Regions from separate parts of the Streptomyces sp. SCL15-4 genome, predicted to be linked through region 4. Evidence: riboswitches for the same ligand, from Rfam matches in the RefSeq annotation. Region 4 holds a riboswitch; each other region holds the start of a gene.

Region 1 (7,716 bases), 1.7 Mb from region 4:
AAGGGCGAGAGCCTCGGCGAACTCCAGGGCCGCTTCCCGGACTCCGACCTCGCCGCCGCCCTCGTCTACACGCCCTTCCCCATCGAGGGCTCGACCGAGAACGGCACCGACGTGTCGGTCCGGCCCGACCGGTTCCCGGCCATCTTCGCCGCCGACGTCGACGTCCGCCTCGCCGAGGTCCTCGCCGTCTCCCAACGCCCCCTCGCCGCCCAGGCGTTCGCCGACGCGGCACCGGCCGCCGCCTGGCGGACCAAGCCCTCCTGGGGCCTGGTCGCCTCGTCCGACCACACCATCAACCCGGACGTGGAGCGCTACGGCTACCAGCGGGCCGGCATGACCACCGTCGAGGTCGACTCCTCCCACCTGGTGATGCTCTCCCACCCCGAGCGCGTCGTCGACCTGATCGAGGAAGCCGTCCGGGCCACCTCCGCCTGAGACACCGGCTGCCGAGCCCGCCCCTTTCACAGAGAGCCACCCATGAACGCACCGATCTCACGCCGTACCGTGACCGCGTCCCTCCTGGCCGGCGCCGCCGCGCTGGGCACCGCGGGCGCCGCGTACTCCGCGCCGGCGACGGCCCATGACACGGGCAGACCGCACGCGCGCCCGGACACACCCACCGTGGTCCTGATCCACGGCGCGTTCGCCGACGCCTCCAGCTGGAGCGGAGTCGTCGAGCGCCTCCAGCGGCGCGGCCACCGCGTGCTGGCGCCGGCCCTGCCGCTGCGCGGACTGGCGAGCGACGCCGCCTACATCCGCAGTGTCCTCGACAGCGTCACCGGTCCGGTCGTGCTGGTGGGCCACTCCTACGGCGGAGCGGTCATCAGCCAGGCCGCGGCCGACGCCCCGCACGTCAAGGCGCTCGTCTACGTCGCCGCCTTCGTACCCGAGGTCGGGGAGAGCGCGCTCCAGCTCACCGACAGATTCCCCGGGAGCACCCTGGGACAGGCCACCGTCACCCAGTACTACCCGCTGCCCGGCGGCGGACAGGGCGAGGAACTGGTCATCAAAAAGGACCTGTTCCGCCGGCAGTTCGCGGCCGGCGTCCCCGTCCGAACCGCCCAGGTCATGGCCGCGGGACAGCGGCCGATCGCCCTCGCCGCGCTCCGGGAACCCGCCACCGCCGCCGCGTGGAAGACGATCCCCAGCTGGTACCTCGTGGCGACCGAGGACCGCAACATCCCGCCGGCCGCCGAGCGCTGGATGGCCGAGCGTGCCCGCGCCCGCACCGTCGCCGTCCGCGCTCCGCACGCGGTGTCCGTGAGCGACCCCGGGCCCGTGACCGACCTGATCCTGAGCGCCGCCCGCTCCGTTCGCCCCGGACACTGACCGCGGCCGGCGGAGTCCACGACGCGCAGGACGTCCGGCACGCCCGACGTCCTGCGCCACGACGTCCTCCGTCGGCCAGGAGGCCCGCCGTGTGCCCGAGGACGACGCCTGGCGCCGTGCGGCGAGGCCGACGGCCGGAGAGGACCTCTCCGACCGCGTTCTCCGGGCGGAGCGCCCGAGGTCCCCACGCCGTGCGCGGGCTTCATCAGACAGGCCCCTGACCGGCGGCCCCGGACGAGTCCGACGACCCGACGACCTCCGACCGGCCTGCTCCGGCACCGGCGAGCCGCGACAGAGGTCCGCCGGCCGAACCCGGCACACCACCCGCACATCACCTGATGCAGAAGGCAGATCCCATGCCCCCATTCCTCGCAAGGACGCGCACCGGTCTCCTGGCCTCCGCCGTGGCGGCAGCCCTCGCCGTGACGGCCGCCGGCCCCGCGACCACGGCGACCGCCGGCACCCGGCCGGACGTGCGCGTCGTGGCCCACCTGGACATCACCACCGGACAGCGACCGGAGAACATCACCCTGGAACCCGGTGGCAGCGCCGTCGTCACCTTCGCCTACAGCCGCCGGATCGCCCGTATCAGCCCCGACGGCACGGTCCGCGTCCTGGCCACCCTGCCCGAACCGCCGGCCGGCTCCACCACCCCCGCCCTCACCTCACCCTTCCTCGGCGGTATCGTCCGCGCCCACGACGGAACGCTGTACTTCCTGTACGCCACCGGAAGCAGCGATCTGACCGGCCTGTGGCGCCTGCGCCCCGGCGGCACCCCGCAGCGCATCGCCGCACTCCCGGCCGACGGCCTGCCCAACGGCCTGGCCCTCGACCGCCACGAACACCGGCTGTACGTCGCCGACTCGGTCCTCGGCACCGTCTGGCGGGTGCCCGTCACCGGAGGCACGCCCACCCGCTGGGCCGCCGCACCCGAACTGGCCGCCGCGGGATTCCTCGGAGCCAACGGCATCAAGGTCCACCACGGCGCGGTCTGGGTGTCCAACCTGGACCGGGGCACCGTGCTCCGCTTCCCGGTCACCCGGCAGGGGACGGCCGGCCGCGTCGAGACCCGGGCGACCGGCCTGGCCGGCATCGACGACTTCGCGTTCACCGGCCACGGCGACACCCTCCTCGCCGCGATCAACGCGGACAACGAGATCGCCCTGGTCCGGCCCGGCGGCCGGCACCGGGTGGTGCTCACCGGCGCCGACGGACTGGAGAACCCGACTTCGCTCGCCGTACGGGGCACCACCGCCTACATCGCCAGCGGCGCCTACTTCACCGACGACGACCCCAACCTCCTGGCCGCCCCCGTCGCCCCGCGCCGATAGGCCGGCCGACGCCACCCCGCCCCCACGAGAGGAAACTCCGATGACACAGCCCCACACCACCCCGGCGGCACCGGCGGCGTTCGATCCCGACGCCTTCCACGTGGTGCCGGCCAGGACGTTCGAGGACCTGCGCGTCGGCGAGGTCTTCCGGGCGCCCAGCCGCACCCTGACGGACGCCCACGCCGCCGCCTTCCAGACCGTCTCCGCGGACAACCACCCGGTGCACTACGACGCCGAATGGGCACGCAGACACGGCCACTCGGCGCCGGTGGTGCACGGCCTGCAGGTCCTCGCCTTCACCGCCCCCGGCGCCACCCTGTTCCCGCACTTCATCGGCGAGGTGTTCGTCAGCTTCCTCGAACTCTCCTGCGCCTTCCTGGCCGAAGTGCACTCCGGGGACACCCTCTACCCGGCCCTCACCATCACCGCCCTGGAGCCCCGGGGCGACGACGGAGTGGTGACCACGTCCGCCACCGTCCACAACCAGCGCGGCGAACTCGTGCTGTCCGGTCAGCACAAGTACCTGCTGCGGCGCCGGTGACCCCGGGAAGAGACATGACGCGCCGCATCCTCCTTCCCGGCGTGCTCCTCGGCTGCGCCGTACTGGCCGGCTGCACGGACCGGAGCACGGACGGCACCGCGCAGGACGGCCCGAGCGGGCCCGGCCCCTCGGCACCGGCGAGGACCGCCGGCCCGGCACCTTCCGGCAACGGCCCGTCCGGCGCCCGTGACGCCGCACCGACACCGTCGCCCGGCGACGGCACCGCGTCACCAGGGTCCGCCGCACCGGCGACGACAGGCCGCTGCCACACCGCCGACCTGAGGGCGTCCATCGGGGCCGACCATCCCGGCGCCGGGCAGGCGGACTTCGCCATCGTCCTGACCAACGTCTCCCGCGGCACCTGCACGGTGTCCGGCTTCCCCGGCGTGGCGTTCGTCGACGGCGCGGGCGAGGCGGTCACCCCGGACCCCGAGCGGGCCACCGGCGAGAAGAGGCGGACCGTGACGCCGGCCCCCGGAGCCGGCGCCTGGTCGGCGATGACGTACGCCCGTCCGGCGAGCACCGGCGTCACCACCGTGACACCGGCGACCGTCCTCGTCACGCCGCCCGACGAGACGGCCCCGATCCCGGTCCGCTGGACGGGCGGCGAGGTCTCCGACACGGGCAAGGCGTCCGTGCCCCGGGTGAGCCCTCTGCGACCGGGCGAGGGCGCCTGACCCGGGGACACACAGCGGCACGAGACGGCGGACCCGGGGGCCGAAAGAGCCGCCGGGGACCGTTTGTTAGGCTGCCCTTGCCTCCCGTGGGGGAAGTCCGGTGAGAGTCCGGCGCTGACCCGCAACGGTGTGCACGGCACCGGATCCACCGGTCGCCGTGCGAGCCCGATCGCCTGCGGGGGCGTACCGACCCGTTGACTGCTCGCCGTGGACTGCGAGAGGGGATCGCCCGGCCGGGTACGGCCGCGCGGGCTGCTCCTGCTCGACGTCCAGCCGGCGGCCCGTGTGAAGGACGGCCCACCCGTGCGCCGAAGTACGGCTCCCAGCCGCATACCCGTGCCGCCGCTCAGCCTGTCCCTGGCGCTGGTGCTGCTGTTGTCCCTCGTGGGCGGTGTCAAGCTCGGTGCGGCCGACGTCGGCTGGGCGGAGGCGGCGCGCTTCCTGTGGGCCGGGCTCACCGGCGGTGGCGTGCGCGCGAGCGACGCGGCCGCTTACACCATCGTCTGGGAGATCCGGCTGCCGCGGGTGCTGCTCGGCGCCGTGGCCGGAGCGGGCCTCGCGACCGTCGGCGTGGCCGTGCAGGCACTGGTGCGCAACGCGCTGGCCGACCCCTTCGTCCTCGGCGTCTCCTCGGGCGCGGCGGTGGGCGCCAACGCCGTGATCCTCCTCGGCGCGTTCGCCGGACTCGGGGTGTGGGCGCTGTCCGCCTCGGCCTTCGTCTCCGCACTCGCGGCCATGGCGCTCGTATACGCGGTGGCCCGCTCACCGCGGGGCCTGACGCCGCTGCGGCTGATCCTCACCGGTACGGCGCTGGCGTACGGCTTCGAGGCCGTCACCACGGTCATGGTGTTCGGCGCGGCCCGGGGCGAGGCCGCCAGGTCGGCGATGATGTGGCTGCTGGGCAGCCTGGGCGGTGCCACCTGGGCGCAGGTGCCGCTCGCCGCGATCACCGTGGCGGCCGGCTGGGCCTGGCTGCGCCGGCGGGCCGAGTCGCTCAACGCGCTCGCCATGGGCGACGAGACCGCGGCCGCGCTCGGCGCCGTACCGGCCCGGCTGCGCCGGGAGCTGTTCCTCGTCACCGCGGCCGTGACCGGGACGGTGGTGGCGGTCAGCGGGGCCATCGGATTCGTCGGGCTCATGGTGCCGCACGTGGCACGGATGCTGGTCGGCGCCGACCACCGGCGGGTGCTGGCCGTCGCGCCGCTCGCGGGGGCCGTGCTGCTGGTGTGGGCCGACGTACTGTCCCGGCTGCTGTTCGCCCCGGCCGAGCTGCCGGTCGGAGTGATCACCGCGGTCGTCGGCGTTCCCGCGTTCCTGCTGCTGATGCGGCGGGGCGGCTACGCGTTCGGAGGCCGCTGAGCATGCGACTCGACATCGACGACGTCACGATCGAGGCCGCCGGAACCCGCCTGGTCGAGCACATCGACCTCACCGTGGGCAGCGGGGCGTTCGTCGGGCTCGTCGGCCCCAACGGCAGCGGCAAGTCGACCCTGCTGCGCTCTCTGTACCGGGCGCTGCGGCCGTCCGGGGGAGCGGTACGGCTGGACGGCGACGACCTGTACGCCATGGACCCACGGGCCGCCGCCCGGGCGCTGGCCGCGCTGCCGCAGGAGTACTCGGCCGAGTTCGACTTCACCGTCACCGAGGTGGTCGCCATGGGCCGGCTGCCGCACCGGGGCCGCACGGCCGCCTCGGACCGGGAGATCCTCACCCGGGCCATGGAACGCACCGGCGTCGCCCATCTCGCCGACCGCGGCTTCCCCGGCTTGTCCGGCGGCGAGAAACAACGCGTCCTCATCGCGCGCGCCCTCGCCCAGCAACCCCGGATCCTGATCCTCGACGAACCCACCAACCACCTGGACATCGCGCACCAGTTGGAAGTCCTGTCCCTGGTCCGCGACAGCGGCCTGACCGTGCTGGCCGCCCTGCACGACCTCAACCTGGCGGCGGCTCATTGCGACGTCCTGTACGTCCTCGACGGCGGCCGGATCGTCGCCTCCGGACCGCCTCACGACGTCCTCCGGCCGGCTCTGCTGGCCGAGGTGTTCGGTGTCCGGGCCCACGCCGTCCGGCACCCCGGGACGGACGCCGTCCAGCTCCTGTTCGACCTGCTACCGCCCGCCACCTGAAGGACGCCATGCGCAAGCGACTCCTCGCCACCGCTCTCTGCCTCGCCGCGACCGCCACCGGATGCGGCGCCACGGTGGAGCCGTCACGGGACGCGGAACACCCGCCGTCGGTGACCCTCACCAACTGCGGCCGCCGGGTGACGTACGACAAGGTCCCCGAGCGGGTCGTCACCAACGACGTCGGCATCACGGAGCTGATGTTCGCCCTGGGCCTGGAAGACCGCATGGCCGGCTTCGCCATGCCCGACGACAAGGGAGACCTGCGCGGTGTGCCCTGGAAGGACGGCTACGACAAGGTCACGTGGCTGTCCAAGGACCAGCTCACCAAGGAGAACGTCCTCGACGCCCGCGCCGACCTCGTCTTCGCCGGCTGGAACTACGGCTTCCGCGAGGACGGCGGCTTCACGCCCGATGCCCTGGAGAAGCTCGGCATTCCCTCGTACATCCTCACCGAGTCCTGCCGCAACGGCCGTTCGAAGACCTCCCGCGGCATCATGCCGCCGGTGGACGCCCTGTACACCGACCTCGCCAACCTCGGCGAACTCTTCGGCGTCGAGAAGCGCGCGGCCGGGCTGATCGCCGACTTCAAGAAGCAGATCGCGGACGTGCGGGACAAGGCGCCGAAGGGCTCCGACCGTCCTTCGGTCTTCCTCTACGACAGCGGCCGGGACACGCCCTTCACCTCCGGCCGCTACGCCGCTCCGGAACAGATCATCACCGAGGCCGGCGGCGTGAACGTCATGCACGACCTCGCGGACTCCTGGACCACGGTCGGCTGGGAGACCGTCGTGCGGCGGAACCCGGACGTCATCGTCATCTGCGACTACGGCGACGTCAGCGCGGAGCAGAAGAAGAAGTTCCTGCTCTCCTACGCCCCGCTGCGGAACGTCTCCGCCGTCAGGCACCGGAGGATCATCTCCCTGGACTACGCCGACCTGGTCGAAAGCCCCCGCAACCCGTCGGCGATCACCCGGCTCGGCGCCTACCTGCGAACCGTGCGGACCGGCCGGTGACGCGGCGGAGTCAGCCGTCCGCGACCGCGCCACGCCGGCCGACACGAGCCCCGGCCTCTTCGGCCGCCGAAGAGCCGCTGAAGAAGGCATCGGCCCTGTCGGCCGTACCCGCACCGGGTGTCACCGGAGCTGCCGCGCCCACGCGGTGCCGGGCGGCTCGGGCAGCCGGTCGCGGGCCGGGTCGTACTCCAGCCAGCGGCCGTGCCCCGCTCGCGCGGCGCAGGCGGCGGTGCGGCGGCGCAGACCCGAATGCCCGTCACCGGCGCGCCACAGCAGCGACCGGGTGTACAGCGGTGCGGGCTCGGCCGGCGGGGCACAGCGCACCCCGGCGAGGTCCGGCAGGCACACGTCGGCGGGCAGCAGCGAGAAACGCAGCGGCTCCTGGGCCACCTCGCCGGAGCGGCCTTCGACGCCCCGGACCGCGACGGCGACGGGCGCGTCAGCCCCCAGGAGTACCCGGCCTCGATCCGCGCCCACGTCACAGGCGGCACATCCCTCATGGGCGACGCCCTGTACTGACCGGCCCCCGAGCCGGCCGACCGCCGAGGACGCCGTGACGGCCGTCGCCGGGTTCCGCGGGAGGGGGCGACGGCCGGACGGGACCGGTGGTCAGGACGCCGTGCAGGTCCCGAGCGTCGGAGCGGTCGAGCTGCCGTTCTTCATGACCGTGAAGCCGAAGCTGGTCGAGGCGCCCGC
Region 2 (7,716 bases), 3.3 Mb from region 4:
ACCCGTGCCACGATGTGAGCCGTGGCCGATGGGATGTCGGTCGCTTTCGGCATCCGGAGCCGGGAAGGCAGAGCATGAGCACCGACGTCAGCAGTGCGGAGAACGAGGCAGGCATCACCCGTACCGCGCGCGTGCCCAAGTACTACCGCTTGAAGAAGCATCTGCTCGACATGACGCAGACGCAGGCGCCGGGCACGCCGGTCCCGCCCGAACGCACGCTGGCCGCCGAGTTCGACACCTCCCGGACCACCGTGCGCCAGGCCTTGCAGGAACTGGTCGTGGAGGGCCGGCTCGAACGCATCCAGGGCAAGGGCACCTTCGTCGCCAAGCCCAAGGTCTCCCAGGCGCTCCAGCTCACCTCCTACACCGAGGACATGCGGGCCCAGGGCCTGGAGCCGACCTCGCAGCTGCTGGACATCGGGTACATCACCGCCGACGACCGGCTGGCCGAGCTGCTCGACATCACCACCGGCGGCCGTGTGCTGCGCATCGAGCGGCTGCGCATGGCCAACGGCGAGCCGATGGCGATCGAGACCACTCATCTGTCGGCCAAGCGCTTCCCGGCGCTGCGGCGCTCGCTGGTGAAGTACACCTCGCTGTACACCGCGCTCGCCGAGGTCTACGACGTCCACCTCGCCGAGGCCGAGGAGACCATCGAGACCTCCCTGGCCACTCCCCGCGAGGCGGGTCTGCTCGGCACCGACGTGGGCCTGCCGATGCTGATGCTCTCCCGCCACTCGCTGGACCTCGAGGGCAAGCCGGTGGAGTGGGTGCGGTCGGTCTACCGCGGGGACCGGTACAAGTTCGTCGCCCGGCTGAAGCGGCCGACGGAGTAACCGCCGGGCAACGGCGGTACGCGTTCGCTGAATCGATATACCGATATGCGGACGAGGGCTTCCGCTGCCATGACCCCGTCACCTAGATTTCCTGCTCATTACACAGGTGATCAGCAAGGGGACGGAGCCGTGGCATGTCCGAAACGCCTGAAGTGAGACCACCGGTGGTGACACCGGGCAGGGTGGTCATCGCCCTGTGTCTCGTCGCGCCCTTCGTGGCGATGCTGTGGGTCGGCTCGTACGCCAAGACCGACCCCACGCTCATCGGGGTGCCGTTCTTCTACTGGTACCAGATGCTCTGGGTGCTGATCTCCACCGCGCTCACCATGCTGGCGTACAAGCTCTGGCAGCGTGACCAGCGCGCCCGCAAGGAAGCGAACGGGGGTGCGGCGAAGTGAAGGACGGTGTCAACGGAGTCGCGCTCGGCGTCTTCATCTTCTTCTTCCTGGCCGTCACGGTCATGGGCTTCCTGGCCGCGCGCTGGCGCAGGGCCGAGAACGAGCACTCCCTGGACGAATGGGGCCTGGGCGGACGGTCGTTCGGTACCTGGATCACCTGGTTCCTGCTCGGCGGTGACCTGTACACGGCGTACACCTTCGTCGCCGTGCCGGCGGCGATCTACGCGGCGGGCGCGTCCGGCTTCTTCGCGGTGCCGTACACGATCCTCGTGTACCCGATGATCTTCACCTTCCTGCCCCGCCTGTGGTCGGTCTCGCACCGCCACGGGTACGTCACCACCTCCGACTTCGTGCGCGGCCGGTTCGGCTCGAAGGGGCTGTCGCTGGCGGTGGCGGTGACCGGCATCCTGGCGACGATGCCGTACATCGCGCTCCAGCTGGTCGGCATCCAGGCGGTGCTGGACGTGATGGGCGTCGGCGGCGGCGAGAACACCAACTGGTTCGTGAAGGACCTGCCGCTGCTCATCGCCTTCGGTGTGCTGGCGGCCTACACCTACTCCTCCGGCCTGCGCGCCCCCGCGCTGATCGCGTTCGTCAAGGACACGCTGATCTACATCGTCATCGTGGTGGCGATCATCTACATCCCGATCAAGCTGGGCGGGTTCGACGACATCTTCGCCAAGGCGGGCCATGCGTTCGGCCAGCTCAACCCGGCCACCGGCAAGCCGCGCGGAGCGGTGACGCCGCCGGAGGCGGGCCAGTGGACGTACGCCACGCTGGCGCTCGGCTCGGCGCTCGCGCTGTTCATGTACCCGCACTCGATCACCGCGACCCTGTCGTCCAGGAGCCGTGAGGTGATTCGCCGCAACACCACGATCCTGCCGCTGTACTCCCTGATGCTGGGACTGCTGGCGCTGCTGGGCTTCATGGCGATCGCGGCCGGAGTGAAGGTCTCCAACGGCCAGCTGGCCATCCCGCAGCTGTTCGAGGACATGTTCCCGGACTGGTTCACGGGCATCGCGTTCGCGGCGATCGGCATCGGGGCGCTGGTCCCGGCGGCGATCATGTCCATCGCGGCGGCCAACCTCTTCACCCGCAACATCTACAAGGACTTCATCAAGCCGAACGCGACGGCCGCGGAGGAGACCAAGGTCTCCAAGCTGGTCTCCCTGCTGGTGAAGGTCGGCGCCCTGGCCTTCGTGCTCACGATGGACAAGACCGTCGCCATCAACTTCCAGCTGCTGGGCGGCATCTGGATCCTCCAGACGTTCCCGGCGCTGGTCGGCGGCCTGTTCACCCGCTGGTTCCACCGCTGGGCGCTGCTGGCCGGCTGGGCGGTCGGCATGGTCTACGGCACGGTCGCGGCGTACGGGGTGGCCTCGCCGACGCAGAAGCACTTCGGCGGCTCCGCGAAGGAGATCCCCGGCATCGGTGAGATCGGCTACATCGGTCTGACGGCGTTCGTGCTGAACGTCCTGGTCACCGTGGTCCTGACGTTCGTCCTGAAGGCCGTGAAGGCCCCGGACGGCATCGACGAGACCAGGCCGGAGGACTACACGGCGGACTCCGGCGACCCGGGAGTCCAGGTGGAGCTGCCGCCCGCCACGGCCGGCGCCGGCCACTGAGGCACCGGGTCCACCCCGCGCGACGGGCCGCCGGAAGCACACTCACCGGCGGCCCGTCGCCGTACCCGCCCGGCGGATCCGGCGCCGTGTCCCGCTCCGGCCGGCACGCCGTCGCGCCGCCCGCGCCGGCCCCGGCGGGCGCCCGCAACCGCTCCCGCCGCCGCCCCGGCATCACGCTCCCCGGCCGCGCGTTGACGCACCGGAGCGGGGGCGACACAACATCTGGGGGTGATGAGGCAGCCCGGCACTAGATGTATGCTCGTGCTCGCTGTCGTCGCAGGGGAATCCGGTGCGAATCCGGAACTGTCCCGCAACGGTGTACTTGCGTGTCCGCGCGCCTGTTCAGTCCGAGGACCTGCCGGCAGCCCACCCGGCCGTCCGGTCCGGGTGCGTTCCGACGTCCGGGCCTCGTGGAATGGGCCGGCGGACGCGACGCCGTGCGCGCTCGTGGTCACCGCTGCCCTCCGCCAGGCTCCGTGCCGAGCGAGGGAGACCCCCACGTGACCATCGCGCCAGCAGACCCGGCTCCGGTCAGCGGACCGGAGACCGACGGTCCCGGTGCCGCGCTGCTGCGGACCTTGTCCGAGCTGACGGCCGACCTGCCCGACGCCGACCCCGGGCGGGTCGCCGCCGCCGCGCTGCGCGGCCGGTCCGCGCGGGCCGACGAGGCGGAACTGCGCGAGCTGGCCACGGAGGCCGCCGCCGGCCTGATCGCCGAGGACCCCGCCTACTCCAGGCTGGCCGCCCGGCTCCTCACCCTCGCGATCCGGGCCGAGGCCGCCTCCCAGGACGTGACCTCCTTCACCGGGTCGATCGCGGTCGGCCACCGCGAGGGCCTGGTCGCCGACCGCACCGCCGCGTTCGTCCGCATCCACGCCGAGCGGCTGGACGCGCTGGTGGAATCGGCCGTGGCGGAGGGCGCCGACGACCGCTTCGGCTACTTCGGCCTGCGCACCCTGCACAGCCGTTATCTGCTGCGTCACCCGATCACCCGCAAGGTCATCGAGACGCCCCAGCACTTCATGCTGCGCGTGGCCAGCGGCCTGGCCGAGGACGACACGGTCCGCTCCGTGGACGAGGTCGCCTCGCTCTACGGCCTGATGAGCCGCCTGGACTACCTGCCCTCCTCCCCCACCCTGTTCAACTCCGGCACCCGTCACCCCCAGATGTCGTCCTGCTATCTGCTGGACTCGCCCCTGGACGAGCTGGACTCCATCTACGACCGCTACCACCAGGTGGCCCGGCTGTCGAAGCACGCCGGCGGCATCGGGCTGTCGTACTCCCGGGTCCGCTCGCGGGGTTCGCTGATCCGGGGGACGAACGGGCACTCCAACGGGATCGTGCCGTTCCTGAAGACCCTGGACGCCTCGGTCGCCGCGGTGAACCAGGGCGGCCGGCGCAAGGGCGCCGCCGCCGTCTACCTGGAGACCTGGCACTCCGACATCGAGGAATTCCTCGAACTGCGCGACAACACCGGCGAGGACGCCCGCCGCACCCACAACCTCAACCTGGCCCACTGGATCCCCGACGAATTCATGCGCCGGGTCAACGCCGACGCCCAGTGGTCCCTGTTCTCCCCCGCCGACGTCCCCGAACTCGTCGACCTGTGGGGCACCGACTTCGACACCGCCTACCGCAAGGCCGAAGCCGCCGGCCTCGCCAAGAAGACCCTCCCCGCCCGCGAGCTGTACGGGCGGATGATGCGCACCCTGGCCCAGACCGGCAACGGCTGGATGACCTTCAAGGACGCCGCCAACCGCACCGCCAACCAGACCGCCGAGCCCGGCAGCGTCATCCACTCCTCCAACCTCTGCACCGAGATCCTCGAAGTCACCAACGACGGCGAGACGGCCGTCTGCAACCTCGGCTCCGTCAACCTCGGCGCCTTCGTCCGCGACGGCGGCATCGACTGGGACCGCCTGGACGCCACCGTCCGCACCGCCGTGACCTTCCTCGACCGCGTCGTGGACATCAACTTCTACCCCACCGAGCAGGCAGGGCGCTCGAACGCGAAGTGGCGGCCGGTCGGCCTCGGCGCGATGGGTCTCCAGGACGTCTTCTTCAAGCTGCGGCTGCCCTTCGACTCCGCCGAGGCCAAGGCGCTGTCCACGCGGATCGCCGAGCGGATCATGCTCGCCGCGTACGAGACGTCCGCCGACCTCGCCGAACGCAACGGCCCGCTGCCCGCCTGGCAGAAGACCCGCACGGCCCAGGGCGTCCTCCACCCCGACCACTACGACACCGAGTTCACCTGGCCCGAGCGCTGGGACGCCCTTCGTGAGCGCATCGCGAGGACGGGCATGCGGAACTCGCTGCTGCTGGCGATCGCGCCGACGGCCACCATCGCCTCGATCGCCGGTGTGTACGAGTGCATCGAGCCGCAGGTGTCCAACCTGTTCAAGCGCGAGACGCTGTCCGGCGAGTTCCTCCAGGTCAACTCCTACCTGGTGCGGGATCTGAAGGACCTCGGCGTCTGGGACGCCCGCACCCGCGAGGCCCTGCGCGAGGCCAACGGCTCCGTCCAGGACTTCCAGTGGATCCCCGACGAGATCCGCGCCCTGTACCGCACCGCCTGGGAGATCCCGCAGCGCGGCCTGATCGACATGGCCGCCGCCCGCACTCCCTACCTCGACCAGGCCCAGTCGCTGAACCTGTTCCTGGAGACGCCGACCATCGGCAAGCTCAGCTCGATGTACGCCTACGCCTGGAAGTCGGGCCTGAAGACCACGTACTACCTGCGTTCGCGCCCCGCGACACGCATCGCCCGCGCCGCCCAGGCGCAGCCCACCCTCCCCGCACAGGCCGCCGCGGACCCCGAAGCGGTCGCCTGTTCCCTGGAAAACCCCGAGTCCTGCGAGGCCTGCCAGTAATGACCCGCAACACCCGCCTGCTCGACCCCGGCTTCGAGCTGACTCTCCGCCCCATGCGCTACCCCGACTTCTACGAGCGCTACCGGGACGCCATCAAGAACACCTGGACCGTCGAGGAGGTCGACCTCCACTCCGACGTCGCGGACCTCGCCAAGCTCACCCCCGAGGAACACCACCTCATCGGCCGCCTCGTCGCCTTCTTCGCCACCGGCGACTCCATCGTCGCCAACAACCTCGTCCTCACCCTCTACAAACACATCAACTCCCCCGAAGCACGCCTCTATCTGAGCCGTCAGCTGTTCGAGGAGGCCGTCCACGTCCAGTTCTACCTGACCCTCCTGGACACCTACCTCCCCGATCCCGACGACCGCGCCGCCGCCTTCGCCGCCGTGGAGAACATCCCCTCCATCCGCGAGAAGGCCGAGTTCTGCTTCAAGTGGATCGACGAGGTGGAAAAGATCGACCGGCTGGAAAGCAAGGCCGACCGGCGCCGCTTCCTGCTCAACCTCATCTGCTTCGCCGCCTGCATCGAAGGACTCTTCTTCTACGGCGCCTTCGCCTACGTCTACTGGTTCCGCAGCCGCGGCCTCCTGCACGGCCTCGCCACCGGCACCAACTGGGTCTTCCGCGACGAGACCATGCACATGAGCTTCGCCTTCGACGTCGTCGACACCGTCCGCAAGGAAGAACCCGACCTCTTCGACGACCAGCTCCGGCAACAGGTCACCGACATGCTCGAGGAAGCCGTCACCGCCGAACTCCAGTTCGCCCGCGACCTGTGCGGCGACGGCCTGCCCGGCATGAACACCGACTCCATGCGCCAGTACCTCGAGTGCGTCGCCGACCAGCGCCTCACCCGCCTCGGCTTCGCCCCCGTCTACGGCTCCGAGAACCCCTTCTCCTTCATGGAACTCCAAGGCGTCCAGGAACTCACCAACTTCTTCGAACGCCGTCCCTCCGCCTACCAGGTCGCCGTCGAGGGCACCGTCGACCTCGACGAGGACTTCTGATCCCTCTCCGCTCCGCGGTCCCTGCCGCCCTCCCTGACCTGCCGGTCGACGCGCCTGTCGCGCAGGAACCCGAGCAGGGACGGGAGGGCCAGCAGGACCAGGATCCCGAGGGTCAGTCCGAGTCCGATCACGCCTTCGATCTGGTTTCCGTTCATGGACACCACTGTCGTACCGGTCGCCCCTGACCGGCAGTGGCAGGACGGCCGTAGACCCTCGAATTCCTGCCACCGCCGGTGCAGACTGGCGGCATGCTGAAGAACGTGGTCGCCGTGCTGCTGAACGGGGTGCATCCCTTCGAACTGGGTCTCGTGTGCGAGGTGTTCGGCATCGACCGCAGCGATGACGGGCTGCCGGTGTACGACTTCGCCGTCGCGTCGGCGGAGGGCCCCGGCCTGGACACCCCTTGCGGGTTCGCGGTGTCCACGCCGTACGGCCTGGAACGGCTGGAGGAGGCCGACCTGATCGCCGTACCCGCCGGCGAGGGCTTCGCGGCACGCGCCTACCCGGAGGAGCTGCTCGCGGCGCTGCGCCGGGCGGTCGACCGGGGCACCCGGGTGCTCAGCGTCTGCTCCGGGGTGTTCGTGCTGGCCGCGGCGGGTCTGCTGGACGGCCGGCGGTGCGCGGTGCACTGGCACCACGCCGAACAGCTCGCCCGGCGCTATCCCGGGATCAGGGTCGAGCCGGACGTGCTGTACGTGGACGAGGACCCGGTGATCACCTCCGCCGGCACCGCCGCCGGGATCGACGCCTGTCTGCACCTGGTGCGCAAGGAACAGGGCCCGGAGGTGGCCAACAAGCTGGCCCGCCGGATGGTGGTGCCGCCGCACCGGGACGGCGGGCAGGCCCAGTTCATCGAGCGGCCCCTGCCGAAGGCCCCGGTCGACACGGTCGGGGAGGTGCTGGCCTGGATGGAGGCCCACCTCGACCAGGAGGTCACGGTGGAACAGCTCGCCGCCCGCGCCCACATGGCGCCGCGC
Region 3 (7,716 bases), 2.2 Mb from region 4:
CCGTTGGTGAGCGCGAAGGCGTCCTCGCCGACCCGGACGGCGGCCACGTCCATCGTCAGCAAAAACCGCTGCCCGTCGGGCCGGGTCGTCGCGCAGGTGACGCGCAGGCCCTGGCGGGCGTCCCCGACCTCCGGCAGCGCGGCGGCCGTCACCTGCACGTCCTCCACCAGCCCCAGCTCCGTGGTGGCCGTGAACCGGGCGCAGCGCACCGGCATCTCCCCCAGCCACTCCAGCGTGGCGTCGACGTCCGCCGGACGGCGCGCACCGATCTGGAACCGCAGCTGCGCCTCGGTGTCGGCGTCGTCCAGGCCGACGGCGACGCGCGCCGGCGCGCCGAGGAGTTCGTCGCTGTAGAGAGCGTCCAGCAGCCGCTGGCACTCACCGGCCGCCGTGCGGCCCTTCAGCAGCCCGTCCCGCCAGGTGGCCGCGCCGCGCGTGGCGGTCCAGGGGGCGCCGAGGTCGGTCTGGTTGATCAGCGCGGCCTCGGCCTGCTCGTCGCTGAGCGTGGAACCGTCGGCCCGCCGGGGCGCCACGGACGTCACCGCCTGCCGGTCCACCGTGGGCAGCGGGTGCGGCGCGCTCGCCGGGTGGTGCAGCCCGAGGGCCGCGCAGCCGCCGCCGAGCAGCAGGCCGGTGGCGAGGAGGGGGCGCAGGACGGCACGGGGGAGGCGGGGGACGCGCGGGGATATCGCGGGGGACATCGGTGCCTCCTGTGCTGTGTGCGGCCGGCGGGACCCTGGTCTCACGGCACCACCGGGCCGGTCCGGGCACCAGCGCTCGGGGCCGTACGGGTGAGCGGGCCGACCCGGCGGGAGCGGGCGCCGGCGGAAATCCCGTGGAACGGGCCGTAAAAGGGCCGTACGGCGCGGTTTCCGTCCCCTCCACGCGGCGCGCCCCGCAGGGCCCGTCGAGCACGACGACACCGCGGACCGTCCCGGCGCGCCGACACCTGAACCGGCGTCCGAGCCGCCTCGCCGCGAACTCGGCCTGTCCGGCACCGCTGTGCCGACGGGCGCCGGACCGCCGTAGAGATCCACGGCGGCGCGTTCCCGGCCCGGCAGGCTGATCGTGCTGCCGGGGAGCGGCCGGAGCGGGCGGAGGCGGTGGTGCGGGAGGCGGCCGCAGCCGGTCGGCGCGCCGAACCGGCCGGCCCCGCCGAGGGCACTCCCGGGGCCGGGGTCCGGACCGCGCGGCCGGTGCCGTACCAGGCGGTGACCGGCGCCCGGGAGACCGGCGCCGGACCGGGCGCCGTACGGCTGCGGGACGGGCCGCGGCCGGGTGCGCTGCCGGTGGTGCCGGAGCTGCCGCGCCGGAGCGCCGCTCGGGTGGCGGCCCGCTCCATCTCGCTCCGGGACGAACCGGCCGGCTCCGCTGCCCTGTCCTAAGGTCGGCACGACGGAAGGAGTCCGCCGTGACCGGACAGCCCATACCCGTGATCATCGACTGCGACACCGGCGTCGACGACGCCCTGGCCCTGCTCTTCGCCGTCCGCCACCCCGGACTCGACCTCCGCGCCGTGACCTGCGTGGCCGGGAACACCGACGTGGACGGGGTGGTCCGCAACACCCTGACCGTGCTGGACCGGGCGGGCGCCCCCGGCATCCCGGTGGCGCGGGGAGCCGAGCGCCCGCTGATCGAGCCGGCCCGCCCGGCGCCGGTGCACGGCGCCGACGGCATGGGCGACCTGGGCCTGCCGGCGCCCGCCCGGCTCCCGGCGGACGTGGACGCGGTCACCCTGCTGCGCCGGGAGATCCTCGCCTCCCCGCGCCCCGTCACGCTGATCCCGACCGCCCCGCTGACCAACATCGCGCTGCTGCTGCGCACTCACCCGGAGGTCACCCGGAACATCGAGCGGATCGTGTTCATGGGCGGGGCGGTGACCACCGGGAACGCCACCCCGGTCGCCGAGTTCAACGTGTGGCACGACCCGGAGGCCGCGGCGGTGCTGCTCACGGCCGGGGTGCCGATCACCATGTACGGCCTGGACGTGTTCCGGCGGGTCGTCGTCCCCGGCGCCGAGGTGCGCCGGCTGCGGGAGAGCGACGAGCCCGGCACCCGGCTGGCCGGCGACCTCCTCGCCCACCGGCCGGCCCACCAGGGCGAGCCGCCGCAGGCCGAGGAGGCGGGCGGGCTCGGCGACGCGGGTGCGGTGTGCGCGGTCGCCGACCCGGCGGGACTCACCACCCGGCTGCTGCCGGTCGAGGTCTCGCTGGCGCCCGGCCCGGCCCGCGGCCAGACCGTCGTGGACCTCCGGCCCCGCCCCGGCGAGTCCGAGATCCACGGCGACGGACGCGAACGGGCGCTCGTGGACGTGGCGTTGGACGTGGACGTGGACCGGTACGTGCGGCTGTACCTGGAGACGGTGGAACGGCCCTGAGGGAGCGCTCCCGCCCCGGACGGCCGCCCTCGGCCCGTACAAAAAGGGGGTCCGGATTCCGCGGGGAGGGCTTTTTAGGTCATCGTCCGGCCCGCCCGTACGGCCCCGTCCCCGGCGGTCACATGGGTGAGCGTGCGTTCACGGCCCTGAACCAGGGGTGGCGCGGCGCCGCGTTTCGGCCCGGAACCGCAAAGGGATGGTTGTGACTCGGCAAAACCTTTTTTACTCTGCGGCCACCGGACCGGACAACGAAAAACCGGGTGCCTCTCCGAGGAAGGGCACCCGGCCGGTCTGGTGCGGAACACGCCGCGCGGCCAACGGCTTTGGCGGGCAGAGGGTCGCAGCGGCACCACGCCCACGCAACCAGTGACCCCGGAGGATACCGTGAGCCACCCCAACCGGCTACGCGATGCCATCCACGCGGACGGGACCACGCCGCTCATCGGCGTGTTCGACATGTTCTCCGCGTCCGTGGCGGCCCGGCACTACGACGGCATGTTCGTCTCGGGCTTCGGCTTCGCCGCGTCCCACTACGGCCTGCCGGACATCGGCTTCATCGCCTGGCCCGACATCATCGCCTTCGTCCAGCGCCTGCGCATGGCGTTCCCCGCGCAGCACCTGCTGGTCGACATCGACGACGGCTACGTGGACCCGGAGACCGCGTGCCACGTCGTACAGAACCTGGAGGCCGTCGGCGCCTCCGGCGTCATCCTGGAGGACCAGAAGCGGCCCCGGCGCTGCGGCCACGTCGACGGCAAGCAGGTGCTGCCGCTGGAGGAGTACCTGGAGAAGCTGGACATGGTCCTGCGGTCCCGCCGGGACCTGGTGGTGGTGGCCCGCACCGACGCCACCGAGGAGGACGAGATCCTGCGCCGCGCCAAGGCGCTCGCCGCGACCGACGCCGACGTGGTGCTGGTCGACGGGGTGCGCAGCGTGGACTGGATCCACAAGGTGCGGCGGGTCATCGGGGACAAGCCGCTGCTGTTCAACCAGATCGCCGGCGGCAAGTCGCCGCGGCTGTCCCTGAGCGAACTGACCGAGCTGGGCGTCGACGTCGCCATCTACAGCACGCCGTGCCTGTTCGCGGCGCAGACCGCCATCGACCGGGCGCTGACCGACCTGAAGGAGGCCGACGGCCGCCTGCCCCGGACGGGCCCGGACAGCGTGGGGGTCGCCGAGTGCCTGGCCCTGCTGGAGAAGAACATCAGCCGCCACCACGTCCACGTCCCGGCATGACCTGACCCGCCCCAGGGGACCGCGCACCCACCACGCGCGGTCCCCACCACCCCGGCACCCGCCACGGTCCGGGCCCCGCCACCGCCTTGGTCCACGACCGCCTTGGCCCGCCACCGACCGGGACCCACGACCGGCTCGGGGCCCGCCCCCGTCCCATGCCACCCGCTTCCAAGGCAGGAGCGCATGTCTCAGACGTCCACCGGAACGGTCCGCGGCCTGGCGCGCCGTGTCGACTGGTACATCGTCGCGCTGTTCGGCGCGATCGGGATCGCCGCGCTCGTCCCGGCCGAGGACACGGCGGCCGAGGCCGTCTCGTGGCTGACCAAGCTGGCGATCGGCCTGCTGTTCTTCCTCTACGGCGCCCGGCTCTCCCCGCAGGCCGCGCTGGACGGCGTACGCCACTGGCGGCTGCACCTGCCGGTGCTGGCCCTGACGTTCGCGGCCTTCCCGCTGCTCGGGCTGGCGGCGCGGCTGCTGCCGGACGCGGCGCTCGGCGCCGAGCTGACCGCCGGCGTGCTGTTCCTGGCCGTGCTGCCGTCCACGGTCCAGTCCTCCATCGCCCTCACCTCCCTGGCCCGCGGCAACGTGGCCGCCGCACTGTGCTCCGCGTCGTTCTCCACGGTGCTGGGCGTGCTGCTCACCCCCGTACTGGCCGTCGCGCTGATCGGCGGCGGCAAGGGCGGCGGCGTTCCGGTCGGGTACGGCCAACTGGGCGACATAGCCGTCCAGTTGCTGCTGCCGTTCCTCGCCGGGCAGGCGGTGCGGCGCTGGATCTCCGGCTGGCTCGGCCGGCACCGCAAGGTGATCGGGCGCTGCGACCGGGGCTCGATCCTGCTCGTCGTCTACGCGGCGTTCAGCCAGGGCATGACCACCGGCATCTGGCAGCGGGTGTCCCCCGGCCGCCTCCTCCTGCTCGGCGCACTCGTGGCGGTGCTGCTCGCGCTCGCCCTGCTGCTCGCCGACCGCTCGGCGCGGGCGCTGCGGCTGCTCCGCGAGGACCGGGTGACGGCGGTCTTCTGCGGGGCGACCAAGAGCCTGGCGAGCGGGCTGCCGATGGCCTCCGTGCTGTTCCCGGCGGACGAGGTCGCCATGACCGTCCTGCCGCTGATGCTCTACCACACCCTCCAGCTGGTGGTCTGCGCCGCGCTCGCCCGCCGGCTCAGTCGGACGGCGCCGCCCGCACCGACCAGCGCTCTTCGACCCGCGCCAGCCGCCAGTACCCCAGCGCCGCCGCCCACACCGCCACGAACAGGCCGACGATGAGATAGCCGACGTTGCCCAGGTCCAGGCCGGCCACCCAGCCGGTGACCGGATCGCTGAGGTGGAACTTCTCGTGCAGGACGCCGACCAGTTCGATGGTGCCGATGAAGAAGGCCACGGCGATGGACAGGCCGGTGATGGCGAGGTTGTAGAAGACCTTGCGGACGGGGTTGGCGAACGCCCACTGGTAGGCGAAGTTCATGAACGTGCCGTCCAGGGTGTCGAACAGGCTCATCCCGGCGGCGAACAGCAGCGGCAGGCACAGGATGGCGTACCAGGGCAGGCCGGCCGCCGCGCCCGAGCCGGCCATCACCATCAGGGTGACCTCGGTGGCCGTGTCGAAGCCGAGCCCGAAGAGGAAGCCCAGCGGGTACATCTGCCCCGGCCGGGACACGGACCTGGTCAGCCGGCCCAGCAGCCGGTTCATGAACCCGCGCGAGTCCAGGTGCCGTTCCAGCTCCGTCTCGTCGTACGCTCCCGCCCGCATCGCCCGGAAGACCTTGAGGATGCCCGCCAGGGCCATCAGGTTCAGCGCGGCGATGAGATAGAGGAACGACCCGGAGATCGTCGTACCGAGCACCCCGAGCACCTGGTGGGTGGCGGAACCCTCGTTCATCACCTTCCCGGCCAGCGAGGTGCCGCCCGCGATCAGCAGCGCCAGCAGCACGACCACGCTGGAGTGCCCGAGCGCGAACCAGAACCCCACCGACACCGGCCGCTTGCCGTCGGCCATCAGCTTGCGGGTGGTGTTGTCGATCGCCGCGATGTGGTCGGCGTCGAAGGCGTGCCGCATCCCGAGGGTGTAGGCGGTGATCCCGAGCCCCACACCGAACACCTCGGTCCCGACCTTGTAGTGCCGGGGCGCGACCAGCAGATAGAGAATCCCGAACGCGACGACATGCAGGGCGAGGATCACCACCAGCAGCCCCGCCGTCTTGACGGTGTCCTCGCGTCGCCAGCGGAAAGAAGCAGCATCGGCCATCGGGTTCACGCTCCAGCACCTCGTGGATCACTTCGTGAGTTGCCGTGGCCGGTCTCCTGGCTTACGGGTCGTACGTCCGCCGTTCCTGCCTTCCCGGTCCTGCGACCAGTGGCCCGGCGGTGTGCCGGACGGAACGGGAACTCCCCGATCACAGTGGCGAGGGCCGCGTCGACCTTGCATCGACTTCCCGAGCACCACGGCCCGCCCACCGTAGAGGGGCTCGCGCTTTCCTGCATAGCTGCGCAGTCGGGCAGGTATTCAAGATCACATCGGCGCCTGCCAGGATGGGCCCATGCATCTCGTGCCTGCCGACCGTGCCGATCGTCGGACCATCGACGGTCACCGGGTGTGCGAGGCGATCGCCGCCATCGGCGACGCGGGGCGTCTGCGCACCTGGGCCGACCGTTTCTCGCTGCTGGCCGACGCCAACCGGCTCGCCCTGCTGCTCGCGCTGCACCGGACCGGGCCGCTGGCCGTCTCCGACCTCGCGATCGCCACGGGCATGAACGACCCGGCCGTCTCCCAGGCCCTGCGGCTGCTGCGCGCGGCGGGGGTCGTGGCGGGGGAGAAAGAGGGGCGCGTGGTGCGCTATCGGGTGGTGGACGAGGACGTACGGGGCCTGTTGGAGCACTGCGCCGCCTGAGCGCCCCCGAAAAGGTTCCCTTCCGGGCAATGTGGACAGATACAGATTCCCTACTGTCGTCCGTCCCTTGGGAGCCCGTATGGCAGACCGGCCGCCGGACCTCTCGTCCAGGAACCCCGACTGGTGGCGCCAGGCCGTCATCTACCAGGTCTATCCGCGCAGCTTCGCCGACGCCGACGGCGACGGCCTCGGTGACCTCCGGGGCCTGACCGAGCGGTTGACCCACCTCGCCGCGCTCGGCGTCGACGCCCTGTGGCTGAGCCCCTTCTACCCCTCCGAACTCGCCGACGGCGGCTACGACGTCATCGACCCGCGCGGTGTCGACGAGCGCCTGGGCACCTCGGACGACTTCGGCGCCCTGGTCGCCGAGGCGCACCGGCTGGGCCTGAAAGTCGTCGTGGACCTCGTGCCCAACCACACCTCCCATCTGCACCCCTGGTTCCAGGAGGCGCTGCGCGCCGGGCCCGGCTCGGCGGCCCGGGAGCGGTACGTCTTCCGGGCGGGACGCGGCGCGCGCGGTGAACTGCCGCCCACCGACTGGCAGTCGGTGTTCGGCGGCAGCGCCTGGCGGCGGGTGCCCGACGGCGAGTGGTACCTGCATCTGTTCGCTCCCGAGCAGCCCGACCTGAACTGGGACAACGAGGAGGTCCGCGCCGACTTCCGCACCACGCTGCGGTTCTGGTCCGACCGGGGCGTGGACGGTTTCCGCGTGGACGTCGCGCACGGCCTGGCCAAGGACCTCAACGAACCGCTGCGGGACCTCGGCGCCCTCGGCACGACCGGCGAGGCCGCCTTGCGGCACCTGCCGCCGGGCAGCCATCCGTACTGGGACCGGGACGAGGTGCACGAGATCTACCGCGACTGGCGCAAGATCTTCGACGCCTACCGGCCGCCGCGCATGGCCGTCGCCGAGGCCTGGGTGCCGGGCGAGCGGCGCGCGCTGTACGCCCGTCCCGACGAACTCGGCCAGGCGTTCAACTTCGAGTACCTGGAGGCCGGCTGGGACGCGGAGGAGCTGCGCGGGGTCATCGCCGACGCGCTGGTCACGGCCCGCGCCGCCGGGGCGCCCGCGACCTGGGTGCTGTCCAACCACGACGTCGTACGGCACGCCTCCCGGCTGGTGCTGCCGCCCGGCACCGACCCGGACGCCTGGCTGCTCACCCACGGCACGGCGCCCGCGGTCGACCCGGCGGCCGGGCTGCGGCGGGCGCGGGCGGC
Region 4 (7,716 bases):
GCCGCCAGCGAGGCCCGCAGACCGGGCAGGGCGTTGGCCTGCCCGCCCCACACCTGCGAGGCGCGCAGCACCGCCAGCACGAGGTTCACGCGCGGTTCGCCGACCGGTCCGCCGCCCAGGATGTGCAGGCCGTCACGGATCTGCACGTCCTTGATCTCGCACAGGTAGCCGTCGATGTGCATGACGAACTCGTCGAACGCGTCGTCCTCCGGCTGCTCGTCCACGTGCAGGTCGTGGTGCAGCTCCGCCGCCTTGACCAGCGTCCAGATCTGCGCGCGGACGGCCGGGGCCTTCGCCGGGTCCAGGTCGCTGACCAGCGCGTACTCGTCGAGGAGCTGTTCCAGCTTGGCGAGGTCGCCGTAGGTGTCCGCGCGGGCCATCGGCGGCACCAGGTGGTCGACCACGGTGGCGTGCCCGCGCCGCTTGGCCTGGGTGCCCTCGCCGGGGTCGTTCACGATGAACGGGTAGATCAGCGGCAGTTCGCCGAGGACGGCGTCCGGGGCGCAGCCGCGGGACAGCCCGAGGCCCTTGCCCGGCAGCCACTCCATCGTGCCGTGCTTGCCCATGTGCACGATCGCGTCGGCGCCGAAGCTGTTCTCCAGCCAGCGGTAGGCCGCCATGTAGTGGTGCGAGGGCGGCATGTCGGGGTCGTGGTAGATCGCGATCGGGTTCTCGCCGAAGCCGCGCGGCGGCTGGATCATGACGACGACGTTCCCGTACTGCAGACAGGCCAGCACGATGTCGTCGCCGTCCACGTAGAGGCCGCCCGGCGGCTCGCCCCACGCCTCGGTCATCGCGTCCCGCAGCCGCGGGTCCAGCTTCTCGAACCACGCCCGGTAGTCGGCCAGCGGCACCCGCGCGGGCGCGGAGGCCAGCTGTTCCTCGGTCAGCCACTCCACGTCGTGGCCGCCGGCCTCGATGAGCCGGTGGATCAGCTCGTCGCCGCCGGAGGGGTATTCGGTCAGCGCGTACCCGGCGTCGCGGAGCGCGTCGAGCACCCGGACGGCGGACGCGGGAGTGTCCAGGCCGACCGCGTTGCCGACCCGGGAGTGCTTGGTCGGGTAGGCGGTGAAGACGAGCGCGACCTTCTTCTCGGCGTTCGGCTTGTGCCTCAGCCGGGCGTGCCGGACGGCGATGCCGGCGACCCGGGCGGCCCGCTCGGGGTCGGCGGCGTACACCGGGACCTCGTCGGGGCCCTGCTCCTTGAAGGAGAACGGGACGGTGATCAGCCGGCCGTCGAACTCCGGGATGGCGACCTGCATCGCCGCGTCCATGGGGGACAGGGCGGCGTCGGACTCCTCCCACGCGGCGCGCGAGGAGGTGAGGCACAGACCTTGCAGGACGGGGACGTTCAGGTCGGCGAGCGCGCCGATGTCCCACGACTCCTCGTCGCCGCCGGCGGAGGCCTGCGAGGCGTGCGTGCCGCCGGCCGCGAGGACGGTGGCCACCAGCGCGTCGGCCCGGCCCAGCAGCTCGTACAGCGCGGGGTCCGCGTCGCGCAGCGAACCGCAGTACACGGGCAGGGCGTTGGCGCCGGCCGCCTCGACGGCCTCGCACAGGGTGTCCACGAAGGCGGTGTTGCCGCTGAGTTCGTGGGCCCGGTAGAACAACACGCCCACCGTGGGGCGGTCCTCCCGGGTCTCGTAGGCGCCGTGCACGCCGAACTCGGGCATGCGGTGCGGCTCTTCGAAGCCCTCACCGGTCAGCAGCACGGTGTCCGACAGGAACCGGGACAGCTCCAGCAGGTTCGCCGGGCCGCCCTCGACCAGGTATTTCAGCGCCTCCGCGACCACACCGGCGGGCACCGAGGACTCGGCCATCAGCTCGGCGTCCGGTACGGCCTCGCCGCCCAGCAGGACGGTCGGGACGCCGGACGCCTTCAGCACGGCCAGCCCGTCCTCCCAGGCCCGCTTGCCGCCCAGCAGCCGTACGACGGCCAGGTCCGCGCCCTCGATCAGGGCCGGCAGCTCCTCGGCGACGTCGACCCGGGTCGGATTGCCGATACGGTAACCGGCGCCGGAGGCCCGGGCCGCCAGCAGATCCGTGTCGGCGGTCGACAACAACAACACTGTGCTCATGCGGGCGCTCCCGGTGGGATGAAAGGCAGTCCTTGCGGCGCGCCGGACTCGATGAGCCGCCACAGCGCGTCCGTGTCCGCGTGCTGTTCGATCAGGTCGCCGAGCCGGTCGAGCTGCTCCTCGCGCAGCGCGGCGAAGGAGGTGTCCGGCGCGGGTACGAAGCGGCGGCCCGCGGCGGCGGCCACCTCGCGCAGGAAGGCCCGCCGGAAGCCGTCCGACTCCAGTGAGCCGTGCCAGTGGGTGCCCCAGGTCTGGCCGACGCGGCAGCCGTCGAGGAAGGGTTCGCCGCCCTCGACCGTGGCCACGCCGTGGTGGATCTCGTAGCCGTCGACGCGCTCGCCGAGGGCCTGCCCGCCGGGCCGGGTGAGGGTCTTCTCGCGGGCGAACCGCACGCGCACGGGCAGGAGCCCGAGCCCGTCGACGTGGCCCTGGCGGCTCTCGACCTCGTCCTCGATGTGCGTGCCGAGGATCTGGAAGCCGCCGCAGATGCCGAGGACGGGGCGGTGCTCGGCGGCCCGGCGCAGGAGTGCGTCCGCCAGCCCGCGTTCTCGCAGCCACTGGAGCGCCCGCACGGTGCCGCGGGTGCCGGGGACCACCACGAGGTCGGCGTCGGCCAGTTCCTCGGGCCGGTCCACGAACCGCACGACGACGCCCGGTTCGGCCGCCAGCGCGTCCACGTCGGTGAAGTTGGACATCAGCGGGATCGCGCACACGGCGACCCGGAGCACGTCCGCGCCGACCGGGGGAGTGACGGCGGACTCGCGGACGGTGCCGCGCAGGGAGACGCGCAGTCCGTCCTCCTCGTCGATGCCGAGTCCGTGCCGGAAGGGCAGCACGCCGTACGTCCGCCGTCCGGTGAGGCCGCGCAGCATGTCCAGGCCGGGCTCCAGCAGGCCGACATCGCCGCGGAACTTGTTCACCAGGAAACCGGCGACGAGTTCCTGGTCCTCGCTCGAGAGCAGGGCGAGCGTGCCGAAGAAGGACGCGAAGACGCCCCCGCGGTCGATGTCGCCGACCACCAGCACCGGCAGCCGCGCGCCGCGCGCGATGCCCATGTTGACGATGTCGGTCCGCCGCAGGTTGATCTCGGCCGGGCTGCCCGCCCCCTCGCAGATCACCGCGTCATACGTGCCCCGCAGTTCGGCCAGGCAGTCCAGCACGGTGCCCAGCAGCCGCTGCTGGCGTCCGCCGTGGTAGCCGCGCGCGCTCAGCTCGCCCACCGGCTTGCCGAGCAGCACGACCTGGCTGATCTGCTCGCCGCCGGGCTTGAGCAGCACCGGGTTCATCAGCGCGGTCGGCTCGATCCGGCAGGCCTGGGCCTGCATGGCCTGGGCCCGGCCGATCTCCGCGCCCTCCCGGGTCACGAACGAGTTCAGGGACATGTTCTGCGCCTTGAACGGCGCCACCTTCACGCCCTGGCGGACCAGCCACCGGCAGATCCCGGCCGTCACGACGCTCTTGCCGGCGTCCGAGGTGGTGCCGGCCACGAGGAGGCCACCGTTCACTTCCCACGTCCTTTCACCAGTGCGCGTGCGGCGAGCGTGGTGCCGAGGGCGAGCAGGCCGACGCGGCGGGAGAGCCGTACGGCCCGGTCGATGTCGGTGACCCGGACCGCGCGTCCGGTGCCGCCGTTGAGCACGGGCCGGTGCTCGACCCGGCCGCCGTAGGAGAGCGTTCCGCCCAGGCGCACGCCGAGGGCGCCCGCGAAGGCGGCCTCCACGGGACCGGCGTTGGGGCTCGGGTGCCTGCCCGCGTCGGCCTTCCAGGTGCGCAGGGCGCCGCGCGGGTCGGGTCCGGCGACGGCGGCGAGGACGGCGGTCAGCCGGGCGCCCGGCCAGCCGGCGACGTCGTCGAGGCGGGCGGAGGCCCAGCCGTAGCGGCGGTGGCGGGGCGACTTGTGGCCCACCATGGCGTCCAGGGTGTTGACGGCCCGGAACCCGAGCAGTCCCGGCACCCCGGCCACGGCTCCCCAGACCAGGGCGCCGACCACGGCGTCGGAGGTGTTCTCGGCGACCGACTCGACGACGGCCCGGGCGATCCCGTCGGCGTCCAGCGCCTGCGGGTCGCGGCCGCAGAGATGCGGCAGCCGGGCGCGGGCGGCGTCGACGTCTCCCGCCGCCAGGGCGCGTCCGACGGTGCGGGCCTCGCGGCCGAGCGTGGTGCCGCCGATGACGGCCCAGGTGGCGGCGGCGGTCAGCGCGACGGAGGCGGTACGGCAGGGGCGTACGGCGCGGGTGGCCAGCGCGCCCAGCGCGACGGCGCCACCGGCGCACACGGCGGTGTGCAGGGCGCCCCAGCCGCGGTGGTCGTGCCACAAGGCGCCTTCCACGGCCGTGGCCGCGCGGCCGAACGCGGCGACCGGGTGCCCGCGGCGGGGATCGCCGAGGAGCAGGTCGCCGAGGACGCCGGCGGCGGCGCCGTACGCGTATGTGCGATCGGCACCCATCGGCTCAGCCGGCCGTGGGCACAGGGGCGTTCCCGGTATGGGTCATACGGCAGCCGAGCATGGCGATTCATGTCCTCACTCAGGGTGTCCACGCCCTGGTTCGACGGATTCCGGCGGCGAGAGTTCCTGGCTCCCGGGGAGTTCTTCCCCGGTGACAGTGGCGGGACCGCGCCGGATTCGCACCGGCTTCCTCTTCTGCCGCCGTACATGGCCTGGGCAGTCCACCACGTGCCCGGAAGGGCCGTCAACTTGCCTTTGACCTGGGATGCCCGACTGTGCTGAGGCCCACATCGCCGGGGCGCCGGGCGGGCCCGACGGGACCGCTCCGGCATGCGTCCGCCCCGCCGGCTCCGGCGGACGGGCCGGTCGGCGGGGCGGGTCGCGGGGATCGGGGACGGGCGGTCAGCCCTTGCCCACGATCAGGTAGATGCCGTAGGCCACGGCCGCCGCGCAGGCCGCGAAGCAGGCGTAGGCGCCGGTGACGGCGAGCGCGGCGGAGCCGCCCTGGGCCGCGGCCCGCTCGCGGCGGGACAGGCCGTTGATGCCGAGGGTGAACAGGGCCACCAGGCCCACCGTGAACACCACGCTGGTGCCCAGAACGGAGCCGAGGGCCGCCCAGTCGATCTTCATGGGGATGCTTCCTTCAGTAACCGTGCGGGCGGGGTCAGACCGTGGCGGCCGGCGGAACGGCGGCGGGGGCCGGCTCGGTGGCCGGGGCGGGGATCGTGGCGGTCAGGTTCGCCGTCGTCAGTTCTCCGCCGACCGGGACCGTCAGGCCGTCGGTGATCTGACCGGCGGGCGGCGGGGTCACCGCGGCGATGGCGGCGGTGACGACACCGGCCGGCTCGCCGGTCTCCTCGACCACGTTGGTGTGGTCGACGACCTCGCGGCGGGAGATCTTCCAGATCGCGGCGCTCGCGGCGACCAGGAAGACGGCGACGGCGGCGGTGCCCCAGTCACCGAGGTCGGTGACGGACTCGGCGCCCGCGCCGACCAGCGCGGCGGCCGGCAGGGTGAGCACCCAGGCGACGGCCATGCGGGTCGCGGTGGACCAGCGGACCACGCCGCCCTTGCGGCCGAGGCCCGCGCCCATCACCGAGCCGGAGACGACGTGGGTGGTGGACAGGGAGAAGCCGAGGTGGGAGGAGGCCAGGATGGCGGTCGCGGCGCCGGTCTGGGCGGCGAAGCCCTGGCGCGGCTCCAGGTCGGTCAGGCCCTTGCCCATGGTGCGGATGATGCGCCAGCCGCCGATGTAGGTGCCGAGCGCGATGGCCAGGCCGGCGGAGAGGATCACCCAGGTGGGAGGGTTGGAGCCGGGGGCGAGGGAGCCGCCCGCGATCAGGGCCAGGGTGATGATGCCCATCGTCTTCTGGGCGTCGTTGGTGCCGTGCGCGAGGGAGACCAGGCCGGCGGAGGCGATCTGGCCGGCGCGGTAGCCCTTGCGGCTCGCCTCGGTGCCGGCGGTGCCGCCGACGCCGTAGGAGAGCCGGGTGGCCAGGAACGAGGCGAGGCCCGCCACGACCGGCGCGGCGACGGCCGGCAGCAGCACCTTGGTGACCAGGACGCCGCCGTGGACGGCGTCGAAGCCGGCGGAGGCGACGGTGGCGCCGACCAGGCCGCCCATCAGGGCGTGCGAGGAACTGGAGGGCAGGCCCACCAGCCAGGTCAGCAGGTTCCAGAGGATCGCGCCGACCAGGGCGGCGAAGATGACCTCGGGACGGATGCCGGTCTCGTCGACGAGACCCTTGGAGATCGTGTTCGCGACCTCCACGGAGAGGAAGGCGCCCGCAAGATTGAGGGCGGCGGACATGGTCACCGCGATCTTGGGCTTCAGGGCGCCTGTGGAGATGGTGGTGGCCATCGCGTTCGCGGTGTCGTGGAAACCGTTCGTGAAATCGAACGCGAGAGCGGTTACCACCACTATCGCGAGGATCAGCGAGAAGCTTTCCATTTACCCAGGCAATCGTTCGAGGTCGTTGGCTGGACGAACGTAGGCAACCTGAGTGAACGGAAGATGAACTGGGACGGGCGTGGTGGTGTCGGTAATGCCATGCCGGAGTCGTGTTTCGCGCCGCCGGGCCGGGCGCCCCTTGGCTACCGGGTCCGCGCGAAGATCCGCAGCCGGTCCAGGGTGCCGTTGAAGAGATCCTGGTCACCCGGCAGCGTGCCCGTCGTGCGGTACTGCCAGAACGTCCAGTACCGCCAGCCGCCGGGCAGCGTCCCCGGCCGTGCCGCGCCGTGCCGGGCGATCCACAGCGGGTGGTCCTTGGAGAAGGCGCGGCTGTTGCCGGTGCACAGTTTCCACCACTGGGTCGTCGTGTAGATCACCGGGCGGCGGCCCGTCCGGCGCCGGGTCTCGTCGCTGAACGAACGGATCCAGCCGACCATGCCCTTCTTGCTCAGCCCGTAGCACCTGCGCCGCGCGTTGTACGGGTTGTACTCGATGTCGAGCGCCGGCGGCAGCGTCCAGCCGTCCGCCCGCCAGCCGCCGCCGTGTTGCACGAAGTACGCGGCCTGCTTGGCGCCGGAGGACCGGTCCGGGAGGGCGAAGTGGTACGCGCCCCGGATCAGCCCCGCCTTGCGGGCGCCGGAGTACTGCCCGGCGAAGTAGGGGTTGCGGTAGCCCGTGGACTCGGTCGCCTTGACGTAGGCGAACCGCGCGCCCTTCTTCCGGGCGGCCGGCCAGTCCACGGTCCGCTGGTGGGACGACACGTCGTGGCCCTTGGGCGGCTTGGCCGCGGCGGTCGCGGGGCCGGTGAGGGCGAGGACCGCCGCCACGGCCGCCGCCAGGACGCTCGCGCGGCGACGGGCAAGGGTGGGTACACGGGCCATGCGGCTCCCCCGGGGATGGCGGTCGACGGGCGCGCCGGGCCTCGGGAGCGGCGGCGGCCGTGGGGTGGGCAGGAGGCAGTCATTCAAGGTCCGCCGCTCACCGAAGTGGCGTCGATTTAAGGCGTTTCACCCCTAATTCCGCCCATTCGGCCCCACGGCTCCCGGCCCGGAACCACCGCCCCGCCCGCTCCCCGCACCGCCCCGGCGGCTGGCAGGATCACCGCATGGCTGAACCGCGACGGAACGTGGAAGACGGGCGACCGGACGAACGGCGGGACACGGGGCCGGCCGGGGTGGAGGGGGCCGGGCCGGGCGATGAGGCGGCCGGGGCGGGGCAGGACGTGGCGCGGCTCTGGGACG

The links. Region 4 has a riboswitch for cobalamin ahead of SCK26_RS28680 (cobalamin biosynthesis protein). Riboswitches for the same ligand answer to the same signal wherever they lie in the genome.
Region 1: it holds a riboswitch for cobalamin, as region 4 does, so the genes downstream of both, SCK26_RS36260 (iron ABC transporter permease) here and SCK26_RS28680 (cobalamin biosynthesis protein) in region 4, are expected to answer to the same signal.
Region 2: it holds a riboswitch for cobalamin, as region 4 does, so the genes downstream of both, SCK26_RS13035 (ribonucleoside-diphosphate reductase subunit alpha) here and SCK26_RS28680 (cobalamin biosynthesis protein) in region 4, are expected to answer to the same signal.
Region 3: it holds a riboswitch for cobalamin, as region 4 does, so the genes downstream of both, SCK26_RS18145 (HoxN/HupN/NixA family nickel/cobalt transporter) here and SCK26_RS28680 (cobalamin biosynthesis protein) in region 4, are expected to answer to the same signal.

What each region holds. Positions count from the first base shown of each region.
Region 1 covers NZ_JAOBTQ010000001.1:8,045,706-8,053,421, forward strand. The annotation lists gene SCK26_RS36235 (alpha/beta hydrolase) at 1-435, shown strand, start outside; gene SCK26_RS36240 (alpha/beta hydrolase) at 478-1,329, shown strand; gene SCK26_RS36245 (hypothetical protein) at 1,686-2,660, shown strand; gene SCK26_RS36250 (MaoC family dehydratase) at 2,701-3,201, shown strand; gene SCK26_RS36255 (DUF4232 domain-containing protein) at 3,216-3,878, shown strand; cobalamin riboswitch at 3,939-4,074, shown strand; gene SCK26_RS36260 (iron ABC transporter permease) at 4,182-5,237, shown strand; gene SCK26_RS36265 (ABC transporter ATP-binding protein) at 5,240-6,007, shown strand; gene SCK26_RS36270 (ABC transporter substrate-binding protein) at 6,016-7,020, shown strand; gene SCK26_RS36275 (hypothetical protein) at 7,141-7,497, opposite strand; gene SCK26_RS36280 (endo-1,4-beta-xylanase) at 7,630-7,716, opposite strand, start outside.
Region 2 covers NZ_JAOBTQ010000001.1:3,051,395-3,059,110, forward strand. The annotation lists gene SCK26_RS13020 (GntR family transcriptional regulator) at 75-836, shown strand; gene SCK26_RS13025 (DUF3311 domain-containing protein) at 971-1,234, shown strand; gene mctP (monocarboxylate uptake permease MctP) at 1,231-2,859, shown strand; cobalamin riboswitch at 3,102-3,237, shown strand; gene SCK26_RS13035 (ribonucleoside-diphosphate reductase subunit alpha) at 3,360-5,729, shown strand; gene SCK26_RS13040 (ribonucleotide-diphosphate reductase subunit beta) at 5,729-6,739, shown strand; gene SCK26_RS13045 (hypothetical protein) at 6,691-6,894, opposite strand; gene SCK26_RS13050 (GlxA family transcriptional regulator) at 6,988-7,716, shown strand, end outside.
Region 3 covers NZ_JAOBTQ010000001.1:4,145,848-4,153,563, forward strand. The annotation lists gene SCK26_RS18120 (hypothetical protein) at 1-701, opposite strand, end outside; gene SCK26_RS18125 (hypothetical protein) at 1,107-1,385, shown strand; gene SCK26_RS18130 (nucleoside hydrolase) at 1,412-2,377, shown strand; gene SCK26_RS18135 (isocitrate lyase/PEP mutase family protein) at 2,762-3,613, shown strand; gene SCK26_RS18140 (bile acid:sodium symporter family protein) at 3,797-4,876, shown strand; gene SCK26_RS18145 (HoxN/HupN/NixA family nickel/cobalt transporter) at 4,773-5,855, opposite strand; cobalamin riboswitch at 5,884-6,069, opposite strand; gene SCK26_RS18150 (ArsR/SmtB family transcription factor) at 6,148-6,498, shown strand; gene SCK26_RS18155 (glycoside hydrolase family 13 protein) at 6,578-7,716, shown strand, end outside.
Region 4 covers NZ_JAOBTQ010000001.1:6,393,207-6,400,922, forward strand. The annotation lists gene cobN (cobaltochelatase subunit CobN) at 1-2,078, opposite strand, end outside; gene SCK26_RS28675 (cobyric acid synthase) at 2,075-3,583, opposite strand; gene SCK26_RS28680 (cobalamin biosynthesis protein) at 3,580-4,524, opposite strand; cobalamin riboswitch at 4,622-4,765, opposite strand; gene SCK26_RS28685 (hypothetical protein) at 4,927-5,154, opposite strand; gene SCK26_RS28690 (inorganic phosphate transporter) at 5,189-6,475, opposite strand; gene SCK26_RS28695 (lysozyme) at 6,619-7,356, opposite strand; gene SCK26_RS28700 (class II aldolase/adducin family protein) at 7,581-7,716, shown strand, end outside.